4 regions of the Diaphorobacter sp. LI3 genome follow, and region 2 is predicted to be linked to each of the others. Evidence: predicted binding sites of a transcription regulator. Region 2 holds the regulator's gene; each other region holds the start of a gene.
The links. Region 2 encodes sigma-54, which starts transcription at its own class of promoters, with help from an activator protein. Its sites were predicted from a motif close to TGGCANGNAANCTGCTTT; they were not measured.
Positions count from the first base shown of each region.

Region 1: a site for sigma-54 is predicted at 1,145-1,162, ahead of glnA (type I glutamate--ammonia ligase). Genes of this name have one in related genera too.
Region 3: a site for sigma-54 is predicted at 2,340-2,357, ahead of nirB (nitrite reductase large subunit NirB). Genes of this name have one in related genera too.
Region 4: a site for sigma-54 is predicted at 2,240-2,257, ahead of MRB47_RS18855 (pilin). Genes of this name have one in related genera too.

Region 1 covers NZ_CP094346.1:3,245,340-3,249,608, reverse strand. The annotation lists gene MRB47_RS15185 (EI24 domain-containing protein) at 1-242, shown strand, start outside; gene MRB47_RS15180 (competence/damage-inducible protein A) at 239-1,060, shown strand; gene glnA (type I glutamate--ammonia ligase) at 1,211-2,626, shown strand; gene MRB47_RS15170 (hypothetical protein) at 2,834-3,337, shown strand; gene glnL (nitrogen regulation protein NR(II)) at 3,372-4,269, shown strand, end outside.
Region 2 covers NZ_CP094346.1:435,309-439,577, reverse strand. The annotation lists gene MRB47_RS02100 (class I SAM-dependent RNA methyltransferase) at 1-607, opposite strand, end outside; gene MRB47_RS02095 (acyl-CoA thioesterase) at 604-1,047, opposite strand; gene MRB47_RS02090 (RNA polymerase factor sigma-54) at 1,051-2,628, opposite strand; gene lptB (LPS export ABC transporter ATP-binding protein) at 2,681-3,433, opposite strand; gene lptA (lipopolysaccharide transport periplasmic protein LptA) at 3,457-4,116, opposite strand.
Region 3 covers NZ_CP094346.1:1,701,230-1,705,498, forward strand. The annotation lists gene nirB (nitrite reductase large subunit NirB) at 1-2,171, opposite strand, end outside; gene MRB47_RS07925 (efflux transporter outer membrane subunit) at 2,661-4,247, opposite strand; gene MRB47_RS07930 (efflux RND transporter permease subunit) at 4,244-4,269, opposite strand, start outside.
Region 4 covers NZ_CP094346.1:4,042,401-4,046,669, forward strand. The annotation lists gene MRB47_RS18845 (fused MFS/spermidine synthase) at 1-770, opposite strand, end outside; gene MRB47_RS18850 (hypothetical protein) at 828-1,592, opposite strand; gene MRB47_RS18855 (pilin) at 1,646-2,179, opposite strand; gene MRB47_RS18865 (FHA domain-containing protein) at 2,523-3,158, opposite strand; gene MRB47_RS18870 (Stp1/IreP family PP2C-type Ser/Thr phosphatase) at 3,263-4,078, opposite strand; gene MRB47_RS18875 (IS110 family transposase) at 4,191-4,269, opposite strand, start outside.

The DNA of each region.
Region 1 (4,269 bases), 1.4 Mb from region 2:
TCTGGGCGTCGGGAGTGGTGTTCGCAGCGGCGTTCCTCGTCCTAGTGCCGATCGCCATCTGGATCTACACGCTGGTGTTCGCCTTCTCATCGCTGTGGTTCACGCATTTCTGTCTGGCCGCGCTGCAACAGCTGCGCGAGCAGCGAGGCGAACGCCCGCCGGGCGATACGCCTGCAACCGCCGCGCCCGCAACGCCAGCGCCTTCTTTGCCATCCTCGTCTCACCTGCAGGACAACCCATGACACCGGCTTTCGGCCTCATCATCGTTGGCGATGAAATCCTCTCGGGCAAGCGGGCGGACAAGCACCTCGCCAAGGTCATCGAACTGCTTGCGGCACGCGGGCTTGCGCTGTCCTATGCGGACTACGTAGGCGACGACCGTCCGCGCATCACGGCGGCGCTGCAGCGGGCCTTTGCCTCGTCGGACATCGTGTTCAGCTGCGGCGGCATTGGTGCCACTCCCGACGACCACACACGCCAGTGCGCGGCGGCCGCGCTGCAGCGCCCGTTGGTCCTGCACCCCGAGGCCAAGCGCCTGATCACCGAGCGCATGCAGGATGTGGCACGGGAGCAGGGCGAGGCGTTCGACCCCGACCGCGCCGACAATCTGCATCGGCTGAACATGGGCGTTTTTCCTGAGGGCGCGCGCATCATTCCCAACCCTTACAACAAGATCCCCGGCTTCTCGTGTGACGGCCCTGGGGGCGGCATGGTGCATTTCGTGCCGGGGTTCCCGGTCATGGCCTGGCCTATGGTGGACTGGGCACTCCAGCATTACTGTGCCCCGTGGTTCAACCAGCAGCCGCAGATGGAGCGCTCCGTCGTGCTTTATGGCGCAATGGAAGCCGCGCTGACGCCGCTCATGGAGCGGATCGAGGCCGGACACCCGGGGATCAAGGTGTTCAGCCTGCCGAGCGTGGACCATCCGGTGCACGGGCGCCATGTGGAATTGGGCGTCAAGGGGGCCGCTGCCTTGGTGCCTGCCGCGTGGCAGGCACTGCAGGAAGGTTTGCACCAAACAGGTGCATTCATGGGCCCTGAAATGGTGCGCAAATGGTAAGAAGGCGGACCACTTAAAATCCTGTTTGGTGCGCCGTCGCAGGGCTCTGCGCCCGGCTTGCCCCGTACGGGTGTCCCCATTCGCTGGCACGCAAACTGCTTTTCTGTGCGCATCATTGTTGATGAGCACTTCTATCCCTGGAGAACCCTGATGGCCAAGACCGTTGCAGACGTGATGAAGATGGTGAAGGAAAACGAAGTCAAGTTCGTGGACTTCCGCTTCACGGATACCCGCGGCAAGGAACAGCACGTCACCGTGCCGATCTCGCACTTCGACGAAGACAAGTTCGCCTCGGGCCATGCGTTCGACGGCTCGTCGGTCGCCGGCTGGAAGGGTATCGAGGCGTCGGACATGCTGCTCATGCCCGATCCGAACACCGCCAACATCGACCCGTTCTTCGAAGAAACCACCATGATCATGGCGTGTGACGTGGTGGAGCCGGCCGACGGCAAGGCCTACGACCGCGACCCGCGCTCCATCGCCAAGCGCGCCGAGGCGTACCTGAAGGCCTCCGGCATGGGCGACACGGCCTATTTCGGCCCGGAGCCCGAGTTCTTCATCTTCGACGGCGTGCGCTGGAGCACCGATCCCAACCACACCTTCTACGAGATCGAAGAGTACGAAGCCCCCTGGAATACCGGCGCCAAGCTCGAAGGGGGCAACCGCGGCCACCGTCCCACCACCAAGGGCGGCTATTTCCCCGTGCCCCCGGTCGACAGCACGCAGGACATGCGCGCAGAGATGTCCCTGATCCTTGAATCCCTGGGCATTCCGGTCGAGGTGTTCCACCACGAAGTGGCCGGTGCCGGCCAGAACGAGATCGGCACCCGGTTCAGCACGCTGGTGGAGCGTGCCGACTGGACCATGCTGCAGAAGTACGTGATCCACAACGTGGCCAACGCCTACGGCAAGACCGCCACCTTCATGCCCAAGCCCTACCACGGCGACAACGGCTCGGGCATGCACGTGCACCAGTCGGTCTGGAAGGACGGCAAGAACCTGTTCGCCGGCGACGGCTATGCGGGTCTGTCGGACTTCGCGCTGTACTACATCGGCGGCATCATCAAGCACGCTCGCGCACTGAACGCCATCACGAACCCTGGCACCAATAGCTACAAGCGCCTGGTGCCGCACTTCGAGGCGCCGGTGAAGCTGGCCTACTCGGCCAAGAACCGCTCGGCCTCCATCCGCATCCCGTTCGTGGCCAACCCGAAGGGCCGCCGTGTGGAAGCGCGCTTCCCCGATCCGCTGATGAACCCTTACCTGGGCTTTGCGGCCCTGCTGATGGCGGGTCTGGACGGCGTGGAAAACAAGATCCACCCGGGCGAAGCCGCTACCAAGGACCTGTACCACCTGCCGCCCGAGGAAGACAAGCTGGTGCCCACCGTGTGCCACAGCCTGGACCAGGCGCTGGAAGCGCTGGACAAGGACCGCGCGTTCCTGACCAAGGGCGGCGTGTTCACCGACTCCATGCTCGACGCCTACATCGAGCTGAAGATGCAGGAAGTCACGCGCTTCCGCATGGCCGTGCATCCCGTCGAGTACGACATGTACTACTCGCTGTGATGGCAGGGGCTCAGGCCCTCGGCTGTTGTCAACAGGGCGGCTCCGGCCGCCTTTTTCTATGGACGGGCTGCGCGCGTTGGCTAACGGGGCACGGCATCCCGTCGCACCAAAACCGCAGCGTTGGGCCGTCGCAATTGGCGGGTTGGAGTGATTGGGGGATACTCACCGGCACCGCGCATGCCCGACGCATGCCATGTGAGGAATTCGATGAAAAGCACTTTGTTCGCCCTGACCGTTATCGCCGCCGTGCTGCAGCCCGCCTGGGCGCAGGACCGCATTTACCGCTGCGGCAACGAATACACCAACAACGCCACGCAGGCCAAGGAGCGCGGCTGCAAGCTCGTGGAAGGTGGCAATGTGACGGTGCTGCAGGGTTCGCGCCCGGCGGCGGCCTCCTCGGGCGGCAGCGCAGGCGCCTCCGGTGCCAGCGCCAGCAGCTCGCCCGCGAACGCACCGCGTGTGGGCGCGGCCGACCAGCGTGCGCGCGACGCCGATGCGCGCGCCATCCTGGAGTCTGAACTGAGCAAGGCGGAAACCCGCCTGGCCGAGTTGCGCAAGGAGTACAACGACGGCTCGCCCCAGCGCACGGCGCTGGAGTTGCGTAACCCGCAGGGCTACATCGAGCGCACGGCCGAGCTCAAGGCCAGCGTGGCCCGGGCCGAGGCCGATGTGGCCGGCATCAAGCGCGAACTCTCGCGCCTGAACAAGTAAGCGCCGCGGTCCCTGCGTGCGGCACAAAGGCGCGATCATCCAAGAGCCCACCCCAACGGACCGCTACCAGGCGCTGGACCTCGTCTCCACGCTGATCGCCGTGCTGCACCCCGGCGGGGCGGCCCTCTTCGTCAATGCAGCGCTGGAAAACGCCCTGGGCCTGTCGCGCCGCACGCTGGAAGGCGTGGACTTCGCCGGCCTGTTCACCGATCCGACCATCCTGCAGACGGCGCTGGCCGGAGCGCGCGGGCGCGACTTCGCGGCGCTGCGCTTCGAAGCCGTGCTGCGCCGCTCGCCGCAGGAGCCTTTGCCGGTGCACGCCAGCGTGGCGGTGGTGGAGCACAGCGGCGACGTGATCGTGGAGCTGTGGCCCCTGGAGGCGCAGGCGCGCCAGGACCGCGAGGAGCGGCTGCGCGAGCAGGCGCAGGCCAACAAGGAGCTGATCCGCAATTTGGCGCACGAGATCAAGAACCCGCTGGGCGGCATCCGAGGTGCGGCGCAGCTGCTGGAGATGGAGCTGGAAAGCCGCGACCTGACCGAGTACACCCAGGTCATCATCCACGAGGCCGACCGCCTGCAAAGCCTGGTGGACCGGCTGCTGGCGCCGCACCGTCACCCGCACCTCGTCGGCGATGTGAATATCCACGAGGTCTGCGAGCGCGTGCGCTCCCTGGTATTGGTCGAGCATCCGCAGGGCCTGGCCGTGCTGCGCGACTATGACACCTCCATCCCTGAGTTTCGCGGCGACCGCGCGCAGCTCATCCAGGCCGTGCTGAACATCGTGCAGAACGCGGCGCAGGCGTTGCACGAGCGCATTGCCGCGGGCGACGCGGTCATCACGCTGCGCACGCGCGTGGCGCGGCAGGTCACGTTCGGGCGCCAACGCTACCGGCTGGCATTGGAATTGCATGTCATCGACAACGGACCGGGCG
Region 2 (4,269 bases):
ACAGCGGCAGCGGCTGCTCGCCATGCGGGTCCCAGCCGGTGGCGGCGATCATGGCGGCGGCCAGCGTTTCCTTGAGCGGCGCGTCGCCCTTGTCCTCGCGCCAGCCGCGTTTGAACAGCGGCTCGCCCGAGGTGTCGATGTAGATCTGGGCGCGGTCGCTGGTCAGGTGCAGGTGCACGCGCACGTCGGGCCACTGCGTCTGCACGTCGGGACGCACGCCGGCCTTGGCGCGGAAGCGGTCGGCCACGGCATCCTTCACGCGCAGCGCGGCGAAGTTCAGGCTCTTGAGCGGGCTGTGCTGGGCCGTCACCTCCACCTTGAAGCTCTGGCGCGGGGTGAACCAGATCTCCCAGGCCACGTCGGCCGCGGCGGCATAGATGTCGTCCTCGTTGCGGTAGGGCCGCTCGGCCAGCTGCACCAGCACGCGCTGCGCCAGGCGGCTGTGCAGGTTCAGGCGCAGCGCGTCGCGCCAGGAGGCGCGCAGCAGCACGCCCGCGCGGCCCACGAGCAGGTCCTGCCCGGCCAGCCCCGTGAGGCCATGCACCTCGTCGGCCAGATAGCCCTCCACGCCAGCGGCGCAGGGCAAAAAGAGTTGAAGCTGGTTCATTGCGGCTGTGCTGCGCGCTGCAGCAATGGCTGGAGCACGGATTCAGGAATGGGTGCGGGCTTGCGGGCCGCCCGGTCGATGAAGACGATGCCGGTCTTGCCGCGCGCGATCTCGCGCCCCTGGCTCTTCTCGGTCATCCGGAAGACGAGGTCGAAGCCGTAGCGGTTGAAGTCCTGCGGCGTCATCTCCACGCGCAGCGTCTCGCCGTGGAACGCCTCGGACTTGTACTGCGCCACGATGTCGCCCACCACGGTGGACAGGCCCGCCACGTCGGCCTCGGGGTAGCCCAGCGACTTGAAGAAACGCACGCGCGCCTCGGACACGAGGCTGAGCAACTGCGCGTTGTCCAGGTGCCCGCCCTGGTTGACATGGCTGATGTAGATCTGCAGCTCGGTACTGAAGCCGAAGTGCGGGGGAAGGTCAAAGACGACGCGTGCCATGGTTCAAAGTGCCTTGCGGAGGTTGGCCGGGGCGATCTTGAGCGCCTCACGGTATTTGGCCACGGTGCGGCGCGCACATTCAATGCCCTGCTCCTTGAGCATCTCGGCGATCTGGCTGTCCGACAGCGGCTTGTGCGGGTTCTCGGCCGCGATGAACTGCTTGATGAGCGCGCGCACGGCCGTGCTGGAGGCGTTGCCGCCGGTTTCGGTGCCCAGCCCCGAGCCGAAGAAATACTTGAGTTCGTAGGTGCCTTGCGGCGTGGCCATGTACTTGGCGGTGGTCACGCGGCTGATGGTGGACTCGTGCAGGCCCAGTTCATCGGCAATGTCGCGCAGCACCAGCGGGCGCATGGCCAGTTCGCCATGCACGAAGAAGTTCTTCTGCCGCTCCACGATGGCGCGCGACACGCGCAGGATGGTGTCAAAACGCTGCTGGATGTTCTTGATGAACCAGCGCGCCTCCTGCAGCCGTGCCTGCAGCGCCTGGTGGCCTTCGCCACGGCCGCCGCGCAACGCGCCGGCGTAGATGTCGTGCACGCGCAGGCGCGGCATCACGTCCGGGTTGAGCTGCACGCTGAAGTTCTGCTGTCCGCCGCGGCCGGTTTTCTTGACGATCACGTCGGGCACGATGATGTTGCGGTCCACGTCGGCAAAGCGCCTGCCCGGGCGTGGCTCCAGCCGCGCAATCAAAGCCATCGCGGCACGCGTGCGCTCTTCGCTGGTGCCGCAGGCCTGCGCCAGGCGGCGCACGTCGCGCTTGGCCAGCAGGTCCAGCGGCTGTCCGCAGATGGCCAGCGCGGCCTGGATCACGTCGGGGTCGCCCTCTTCGTCCTGGACCATCGCACGCAACTGCAGCGTGAGGCATTCGGCCAGTCCGCGCGCGCCCACGCCCGCGGGCTCCAGGCTTTGCAGCAGGCGCAGCGCCACGGTGAAACGGTGCACCAGTTCATCGAGTTGCTCGGGGTCTTCGGTGCCCGCCAGGCTGGCGGCCAGGTCCTGCAGCGACTCGTCCAGGTAGCCGTCGTCGTTCAGCGATTCGATGAGGAAGCGCAGCGCGGCCATGTCCAGCTCGGACAGGCGCAGCGCCAGCGCCTGGCGGTGCAGGAAGGCCGTGAGCGACTCCTGGCTGCGGGCCAGCTCGGTGGCGTCCACCTCGTCGTCGCTCCCCGCGCCGGCACCGTTGCGCGCCGGGGCGTCGCCGCCCCACTCGCTGTCGTCGGGCGCCAGGTCTACCGAGCCGTCGCCTTCCCAGTCCGCGGGTTCGGCCGTCGTTTCGGCGGTGGAGGTTTCTGCATCATTTTGGCTTGTAGCGCTTTCCTGTCCTGCGCTGACAGCTCCTGAATAAATAGCATCTTCGGCTTCGCGGTCTTGCTCGCTCACCGGTGCATCGGCCTGGGCCAGGCCGAAATCCTCGCGCGGGGCCTCTTCCAGCGTGCGCTCCAGGAAGGGGTTCTCGTCGAGCATCTGCTCGACCTCCTGGGCCAGCTCCAGCGTGGACAGCTGCAGCAGGCGGATCGACTGCTGCAACTGCGGTGTGAGCGCCAGGTGCTGCGAGACGCGCAGCGACAGGCCGGGCTTCATGGCCTGCAACCCACTGTCTGGTCCTGCATCGCGCCGTGGTCGCCCATCACTCTCACATGCGGAAGTGCTCGCCCAGGTACACCCGGCGCACTTCCGCGTTGTCGACGATGTCCGACGGCGTACCCTGAGCCAGCACCTGGCCGTCGCTGATGATGAAGGCGTGGTCGCAGATGCCCAGCGTCTCACGCACGTTGTGGTCGGTGATCAGCACGCCAATGCCGCGCGCCTTGAGAAAGCCAATGATGCGCTGGATCTCGATCACGGCGATCGGGTCGATGCCGGCGAAGGGCTCATCCAGCAGGATGAAGCGCGGCTGCGTGGCCAGCGCGCGCGCGATCTCCACGCGCCGGCGCTCGCCGCCCGACAGCGCCAGTGCAGGCGACTTGCGCAGGTGGTCCACGCGCAGCTCCTGCAGCAGCGCGGTCAGGCGCCGCTCCACCTCGGCGCGCGGCAGGGTGCGGCCGGCCTCGTCGGTCTGCAGCTCCAGCACCGCGCGCACGTTGTCTTCGACATTGAGCTTGCGAAAGATCGAGGCTTCCTGCGGCAGGTACGACAGGCCCAGCCGCGAGCGCCGGTGGATGGGCATGTCCGTCACGTCCTGCCCGTCGATGCTGATGCGGCCGCCGTCGCTGCGCACCAGGCCGACGATCATGTAGAACGACGTGGTCTTGCCGGCGCCGTTGGGGCCCAATAGGCCCACCACCTCTCCCTTTTGCACGACCACGGACACGTCCTTGACCACCTTGCGGCTGCCGTAGGACTTCTCCAGGTGCAGCGCCTCCAGGCGGCTGACGCCTTCGCTCATGCGCGCATCGTCCAAGGCCGCGCTCACTTCGCGCCGTCCAGGCTGGGGCTGGTACGCAGCGCGGGCGGCTCGGTGCGCACGGGCGGCGTGGCGCTGGTGCCCGAGGCAGGCTCCTTGGGCGCGAGCACCGCCCGCACCCGGCCGCCCGGCGTGCCAGCAGTGGCGCCGGCGGGCGCGGTCTTCTGCCCGTCCACGGTGAACACGTCCGTGAGGTTGTTGTAGACGATGAGGGCGCCGGCCAGCTCGTCGGTCAGTGTGGCCTCGCGGTAGCGGCGCAGCTCGGCGCGGCGGATGAGCTTCACCACGTCGGCGCGGCCGTCGTATTCGATGACCTCGCCCTCGCCCTCGACGAACTCGTCGGGCGCGCCCGGCGCGGTGTCACGTTTTTGCCGGAAAAAAGCGCGCTTGCCCGGCTCGGCCGTCACCACACCGTACTGGAAGCCGTCGGCATCCTGGCGCACCTCCAGCTGCGCGCCGCGCAGCACGATGGTGCCCTTGGTCATGACGACACGGCCGGTGAAAACGCTGGTCTGCTTGAGCTCATCGTGGCGCAGGGCATCGGCCTCGATGTTCATGGGCTTGTTGCGGTCGGCTTTTTCGGCGTGCACCAGCGGCGATGCGGCCAGCGCCAGGGCCAGCGCTGCGGCGCGGGACAGGAGGAGGAAGGGCAATCGGGTTCTCATAGAGGGCACGAATCTTGCGACCATTGTACTGACGCAAGCGCGCCGCCGCCGCAGTGGATCGCATCAACCCGTACAGGCCTGCCACCGGCCGCCATGCCGCCGCGCCAACCGGTGCGCAGGCATGAAAAAAGCGCGCCCGTAGGCGCGCTTGTC
Region 3 (4,269 bases), 1.3 Mb from region 2:
TCGGTCTTGATGCCGCCGTTGCCGGCCACGTACATCTCCCAGCCCGAGTCCACGCCGATGATCCCCACGTCCTTGATGCCGCTCTCGGCGCAGTTGCGCGGGCAGCCGCTGACGGCGAACTTGACCTTGTGCGGCGCGTACATGCCCACGAAGGCGTGCTCCAGGTCCTTGCCGAGCTGCGTGCTGTCCTGCGTGCCCATGCGGCACCACTCGCTGCCCACGCAGGTCTTCACCGTGCGCAGTGCCTTGGCGTAGGCGTGGCCGCAGGGCATGCCGATGTCGCGCCAGACGTTGACCAGGTCTTCCTTTTTCACGCCCAGCAGGTCGATGCGCTGGCCGCCCGTGACCTTCACCGTGGGGATCTGGTACTTGTCCACCACGTCGGCGATGCGGCGCAGTTCGGCGGCACTGGTCTCGCCGCCCCACATGCGCGGCACCACGCTGTAGGTGCCATCCTTCTGGATGTTGGCGTGGCTGCGCTCGTTGATGAAGCGGCTTTGCGGGTCGTCCCGCGCCTCCTTGGGCCAAGTGCTGGTGAGGTAGTAGTTCACGGCCGGGCGGCAGGTGGCGCAGCCGTTGGGCGTCTTCCACTCCAGGAAGCGAAACACGCCGTCCACGGTCAACAGCCGGTGTGTGCGGATGGCTTCGCGCACGGCCTGGTGGCCGTGGTCGGTGCAGGCGCACACGGGCTTGGTCTTGGGCGTGGCGGAATAGTCGCCGCCCGCAGTGGCCATGAGGATCTGCTCCACCAGCCCGGTGCACGAGCCGCAGCTGGCGCTGGCCTTGGTGTGCTTGCGCACCTCGTCCAGCGTGAACAGGCCCTTGTCCTTGATCGCCTTGCAGATCTGGCCCTTGGTCACGCCGTTGCAGCCGCAGACCTCGTCGCTGTCGGCCATGGCGGCGGCCTTGTTTTGGCCCTGATGGCCCGCGTCGCCCAGGTGCGATTCACCGAACATGAGCCGGTCGCGGATGTCGGCCACGCTGCGGCCGTCGCGCAGCAGCTTGAAGTACCAGCTGCCGTCCACCGTGTCGCCATAGAGGCAGGCGCCCACGAGCCGGTCGTCCTTGAGCACCAGCTTCTTGTATACGCCGCCGCCCTCGGCATGCGGGTCGCTGAGCACGATCTCCTCCGTGCCCTCGCCGCCCTGGAAGTCGCCGGCGGAAAACAGGTCGATGCCCGTGACCTTGAGCTTGGTGGAGGTGAGCGAGCCCTGGTAGCGCCCGATACCCCATTCCGCCAGGTGGTTGGCCAGCACCTTGCCCTGCTCGAACAGCGGCGCCACCAGCCCGTAGGCGATGCCGCGGTGCGCCGCGCATTCGCCCACGGCGTAGATGCGTGGGTCGGTCACGGTCTGCAGCGTGTCGCTGACGACGATGCCGCGGTTGACGTGCAGGTGCATCTGCTCGGCCAGGGCCGTGTTGGGGCGGATGCCCACGGCCATCACCACAAGCTGGGCGGGCACCTCGCTGCCGTCCTTGAAGCGCACCGCGGCCACGCGGCCGTCGCCGCCGGCTACCAGTTCCTGCGTTTGGGCCTGCATCAGGAACTGCATGCCGCGCTCGGCCAGCGACTGCTGCAGCAGCTTGCCCGCCACGTCGTCAAGCTGGCGCTCCATGAGCCACTCGCCCGCATGCACCACGGTGACCTGCATGCCGCGCTTCATGAGGCCGTTGGCCGCCTCCAGGCCCAGCAGGCCGCCGCCGATCACCACGGCGTGCTTGTAGCTGGCGGCAGCGTCGATCATGGCCTGCGTGTCCGCGATGTCGCGGTAGGCCAGCACGCCGGGCAGCTCACGGCCCGGAATGGGCAGCATGAATGGGTTGGAGCCCGTGGCGAGGATCAGCCGGTCGTAGGGAGCCTCGACGGTGCGGCCGTCCTGCGCCACGCCATGCACGGTGCGCCGCGTGCGGTCCACATGGGTCACGGTGCACCCCGCGTGCAGCGTGATGTGGTGGTCCGCATACCAGGACCAGTCGTTGAGGACGATCTCCTCCAGCGTCTGCTCGCCCGCCAGCACGGGCGACAGCAGGATGCGGTTGTAGTTGGGGTGCGGCTCGGCGCCGAACACCGTGATGTCGTAGAGGTCGGGCGCGATCTTGAGCAGCTCTTCCAGCGCGCGCACGCCTGCCATGCCATTGCCCACCATCACCAGCCTGGATTGCTTCACCATCGTCTCCCCGGCGGGAATGCCCCGCGCAGCCACATCAACAAAAAAAGGCGTCCGCACGCCGCACCGGGCAGGGGCCTGGTTGCGGGTGGGGACGCCTTCGTCCCGCGAGCCCTGCCTCCGCCGTTGGAGAGGGCACGCGCTGCGGCCTACCGTGGCCGCGCTGGCTTCAATGCAATGGGCGTGCCAGGGTGCGGCGGGGTGAGAGGTGTGCGCTCATGGGTTGGGCTGAATAGTCCGCTATCGCTTGATGGACAAGCGTGAGCAGCTATGGTTTTAGGAGCAATCGCGCGCTTGGCCGGGCGTGGCGGGCTGCGCACCGCCGTGGTGCAAGTGGCGGCGCGATGGTGCGGGCGCTGGCGTCCTGATTGCGCCCGGACCTCGTAGGGGATGTTGTGCCGGTGGCGTGGCCCCTGCGTGCGCGCCCGGTGCACCGCAATTGAACAAGAACAGCGTCCAGCGCTTGTCCCTCAGGCGCTACCAGCGATGGAATCAGGAGCCGCCTGCCGGCGGTGGTGTTGGGTCCGTCCAGGCGCCGCCCAGCACCTTGTAGAGCGTCACGCGGTTGACCTGCTCGGCCAATTGCAGCGTGATCTGCGCCTGCTGTGCGGCATACAGCGTGCGCTGCGCGTCCAGCACGGCGAGGTAGTTGTCCGCACCGAGGCGAAAGCGTGCGTCCGACAGCTGCAGCGTGCGCTGGGTGGCCTGCACCAGCGAGCCCTGCGCCTGCAGGCGCTCGGTGAGCGTGGCGCGCTCGGCCAGCGCGTCGGACACCTCGCGGAAGGCGGTCTGGATGGCCTTCTCGTACTGGGCCACGGCGGTGTCGCGCGTCACCTCGGCCACGCGCAGGTTGGCCTGGTTGCGGCCGGCGTCGAAGATCGGCAGGCGGATCTGCGGCGCGAACGCCCAGGTGCCGTTGCCGCCCTCGAACAGGCCCGACAGCGCATTGCTGGCCGTGCCCACCGAGGCTGTGAGCGTGATCGACGGAAAGAACGCCGCGCGGGCCGCGCCGATATTGGCCGTGGCGCCCTGCAGTGCATGCTCGGCCGCGCGCACGTCGGGGCGGCGCAGCAGCACGCTGGACGGAAGGTCTGCAGGCACGGCCAGCAGCGCCGTTGCGGGCGCCGCGGGATCGGCCAGCGCGGGGACAGGGGACCGGGGGGCAGGACTGTCCGCAATACCGGTGCCCGGAGGGGGCTGGGTTGCCGGCGTGGCCGGGCTCGCCATGGCCGTGACCGGCATGGCCGTTTCCACGGTGGCCACGCTGGCGGGCAACAACGCGGGGGGCACGGGCGATCCCACCAGCAGGGCCAGGGCGTTGCGGCTGCGCGCCAGCTGCGAGACGAAGGCGGCCGCATCCACGCGTGCGGTGTCGGCCGCCGACTGGGCCTGCGCCAGCACCAGGCCCGAGCTGGCGCCCAGTTCATGGCTGCGCTGCGTGAGCTCCAGGGCCTGCTGGCGCGTGCGCAGGGTCTCGCGTGCCAGTTGCAGGCGGCGCGCGTCGGCGTCCAGCGTGAGCCAGGCGCCGATCACCTCGGCCACCAGGCTGAGCTGCACGCTGCGGCGGTTCTCCGCCACGCGCAGGAACTCCTGCAGCGCGGCATCGTTCAGGTTGCGCACGCGGCCGAAGAAGTCGATCTCGTAGCTGCTGAAGCCCAGTGTGGCGCTGTACTGGCTGGTGGTGTTGGAGCGGCCCGCGGCGGTCAGGTCGTCGGCGGTGCGGCTGCGGTTGCCCGCGCCGGCCGCGTTCACCGTGGGAAAGCGGTCGGCCTGCACCACGCCGTACTGCGCGCGGGCCTTGTCGATGGCCAGTACCGCCACGCGCAGGTCGCGGTTGTTCGCCAGGGCCTGTTCCACCACCGTGCGCAGGCGGGCGTCCTGCACGAAGTCTTGCCAGGCCATGGGGCCGCCGTCCGGCAGCGCCACGGCGCCGGCGGTCGGTGGCTGGGGCAGGGGCGATGCCACCGTGTCCGGCACGGGCAGCGGCGGCGCTTCGTAGCGCGGCGCCAGGCTGCAGCCGGCCAGCAGGGCGCAGGCCAGGGCGGCGGTCACAGGCGTGAAGGAATGGGGGCGCGTCATGCGGCACTCTCCGGATGGATGG
Region 4 (4,269 bases), 570 kb from region 2:
ACGATTTCGTAGGTAAAAGAGGCAGCGCCCGATATAGCGGTTCCCCACAGAACGGATCGGATCAGTCGACTCTTCCTGCCGTTCTGATCTGCTTTGCTTATCAAGGAGGCGTTGCTGACAGGGGCTTTTGTTTGATCCTTGCCCGCAAGAAGCCATGCCAATATGGCAACCAGAAAGTTAAAAGCAGATGCAAAAATCATCGCTCCTGGCAGTCCAACCCAGGGAACCAAAGCAAATACCGCAATCAGTGCGCCCGCAGCGGCGCCGATGCTATTTGCAAAATAAAGGCCGCCTAATAATCCGCCTGCGCCTTCTGGGAATTTTCTGATTAATCCCGCGCTCATCAAGGGGAAGGTCATTCCGAGCAAAACGGTTTGTGGCAAGATGAGCGCAGCCGCAACAGACCATCGCAATAAATCGATGCTCAACGAAGATCCCAGCAATGGAATAATCACGTCATAGCTAAATGCGGCAATAGTATTAAAAATCCAATGAAAAACCAGACCAAATACACCGATCACCAGCTCGATGGCGGCGTAGACTTTGATCAAGTTACGCCATTGCAAGCCCATGCGCGCCACGCTCACAGCGCCCAGAGCCATTCCGCCCATGAATATCGCGAGCACCAGAGCCTGCGCATAGGCGGCATGCCCCAAAAATAATCCGAGATAGTGCGTCCAAATCGATTGATAAATCAATCCGGCAAACCCAGACAAGACAAATACGAATAGCAGTGACAAACGTATTGTGTTCTTTTGTAAAATAATCAATTTGGCTCCTTGTTTGGCGGGTGATGATGGGGCTGCTATTGGTCTCGTTTTGATGTACTATTGTTTATATTGTTTAAAGCCATCTATTGGTGCATATTCGCGGGCGTGGCCTGAATTGTCCAGGAAAACGATCCATTCCTTGTTTTTTGTGCTGGTGAATGGAATGAATTTTATTTGATCTGCTAACATGTCCGCCGTCAGTGGGTTGTTGATTTTTTTCATGAAAAATTTCTCAAAATCTTCTGGGCGCAGGTCGGTTGCCGGTTTGGCGGCGTCCAGCACCTGCTTGGAGACAGAGGCATAATCTGTCCATAATTCTTCGCGCTGGCTCGGCTCGATGCCTTGGAAGGATTGAAAAATCAATTCAGTGGAAGAGAGTTTTGGATTTTGAAAGTCAACGGCGACCAGCAAGGGGCCGCGCAGTGAGCCCTGTATTGCGCAATGATCGTTTCCTTTGGATGAGCGCCATACCACTTCGTTGGCTTGCAAAACGACAAACCTGTCGCGCTCAAATACTATGGCAACAGGCCGTCCGTTGATTAAGACAAAAAATCCTAATAAAAACGCTGCAATTTGGATGGCAATGATCAACGTCCAATCAATGGCCAATGCTTTTTTTGTTTTATTTGTTTTTATTAGAAGGATGGGTAGTGCTACGGCAAGGAAAAATTGGATGCCTAAAATCGTGCATAGCGTGCGTCCCATTTCAAGGACGTGAAGCGTGGGATACGGGTACCATACGCCAAAAATCAAAGGAGCGGCGAAGGCCAGCGTAACGGCATTCACCATCCAATTGGAAAGAATGGACCAGTGGCGCGACATCGGCGGTTAAAAAAAAGGAGTGCCGGGCACTCCTTTTCGTGAGGTAGGAAAAATTATCGGCAAATAGCAGGAGCGTACTTCGCTTCCAGTGTACCCGCTGTTGCCTTCATGCCTGCTTTCGTGGCAGCAACTTGGGTCGCCGAAGCGCAAGCCCAGTCGAGCGCTCCGCTCACCCCTGCCGTCAATGCGGCCTTCAGCTGTTGTGGCGCACCAGCAGTATCGCGCACAAACGGGTTAATATTCACGGTATTTTTTGCGGCAGCCACACCGACTGCGGCAGCACGGTAGGTCACCGTGATTTCACCCGTACCACCGATTTGCACTTTTTCAACAAACTTAGAATTTGCACCAGTATTGCCTGCTTGTGCATTCCAAGTGGTCACCACGTTCGCCAGATCATTGACAGACGTAGCATCGCTGGCCAGCATGCTTTTTGCACTTTCGGCAAGGCTCAAGCCTTCAGAAACTCGGGTGCGGACTGTGTAGTCCTGGTAAGCAGGCAGCGCAATGGCAGCCAAGATACCAATGATCGCCACAACGATCATCAATTCGATCAGGGTGAAACCTTGTTGCAGGGTACGCTTCATAAATCCTCCTCGGAATTAGGTAATAGCCCCCGCAGAGGAATCCTGCGGGTTGAGAAAACTTGAGCAGCTTCTGTGCCAACATCAGAATGCAACCAAACGTTGCAGCGCGCGACATTTTTCACCAGTTTCCTTGACCCAGCAAAGGAAAAGCCTAACCAATCGGTCACACGTCGACACATTTGTCACCCCAAGGTGTTCGACGTGGAGAGCTACGCAATTCGGTCTGTTAGAGGCAGCGCGGCATTCTGCGACCCGCGGCAGCACCCTTTCTCCCATCAGGCGCTAACGGCTTTTAAAAGCGAAGCGCTAATGATCGCCACACTAGCGTTGCCCTCTGCACGCTCTAGCCCTGCACAAACTCCATCTCAGTGCTGGCCAGAGCGATGCGGTCACCATTCTTGAGAGTTATGGGGTCCACTCCAATGGGCGTACCGTTCAGGAACGGAAAGTCACCCCCCTCCACATGAGCCAGCACGAAGCCGTTGTGGCGCTTGGTGATGGATGCCACGGCCACGCCGGGCTTGCCAATGGTGGTAACCACTTTTGTCAGAGCCACCTCACGGCCGGCGGCGGGGCCGTTCATCACCCGCACGGCGGCGCTCAGCACGACTGGCGCAGGGGCCGCAGGCTTGGCCAGCGGCGGCAGCATGCCGGGCTTGAAGACCATCGTCTTCTCATAGTCATGCCCAGGCTCTTCGTGCAGGAAGCGGATTTTGTACTTCCCCAATTCCACCGTGTCGCCGTTGCGCAAAGGCTGTCGCTTGATGGCCTTGCCATTGACATAAGTGCCGTTGGTGCTGCCCAGATCCTCCACTTCCACATCATCCCCATTCATGAGGAAGACCGCATGTTCACCACTGACGGCAAGGTTGTCGATGACCACGTCGTTGTAGGGGCGGCGGCCTACCGTTGTGCGTTCCTTGGTGAAGGTAACTTCCTTGATGACAACTCCATCGATCGACACGACCATTCTGGGCATGATCACTTTTCCTTATCCAAACAACTTAGCTAGTAGAGGGAAGTAGCAATTTCCGGGCACAGGCAAATGAAGCCCTGGCGGTCGGGCTGAGCTTGGCGGAAGGGTCACGAGGTGCCCAGCAGGCGCGCCATGAGGCCGCCGCGTTTTTTGGCGTCTTGAGCGAGTTGCGTTTGCGCCAGCACTACGCTGATGTTGTCCCGCCCTCCCATGGCGTTGGCCATGGCCACCATGCGCGCCGCTTTATCTTGTAGCGCAATGGGCATCCGCGCCAGTTCGGCCAAATCTTCGTCACTCAACATATCCGTCAGGCCGTCGGAGCAAAGAATGAACAAGTCACCGGGCTCGACAGGAAATTCGTTGATTTCTATGTGCACGGACACATCCACCCCCAGCGCCCGTGTCACCAGGTTGCGCTGCCCCGAAACGGCTGCTTGTGCCGGCGTGAGCAGTCCCAGGTCGATCTGCTCCTGCAACCACGAGTGGTCGCGCGTGATCTGCCGCAAGAGGCCCTCGCGCCACCGGTAGCAGCGCGAATCACCGATGTGGCCGAGAATGAGCCGGTCGTCACGGAACACGCCGACGACCAGCGTGGTACCCATTCCCAGGTACTGGGGGTTGGACATCGAGGCCCCGAGGATCGCGTGGTTCGCATTGTCCACACAGGCCTCTAGTGCATGCCGTACATCCGAAGGCGATGCCTCGGAGCCGTCGCCTTGCAGCCAGCGGACCATCTCGGTGCCGATGTAGGTGATCGCCATCCCGGCAGCCACCTCGCCCGCGTTGTAGCCCCCCATGCCGTCGGCCAGGATGACCATCTGCGCCGTCTCATGGATGGCCACAGCGTCTTCGTTGTTGGAGCGCACCCGCCCCGTGTCCGTCAACGCGCAGAATTCGTAGCTCAGCATCGGCAGAGGTTTCATAAGAGACTCCCGCGATACGCCTCACGCGAAGGCGCTTTACATGCGGTTGAGGAGGGCATCGCTGCATATCCCTCACAACCGGCATTGCGGGACTGAGTAACCGTCTTCGAAGTCAAGCGCAATGAAGCGACTTGTCCCAAGGTTTTCCAGTGCGCACCATGGCGTTGAGCGTGGTGAGCAACTTGCGCATG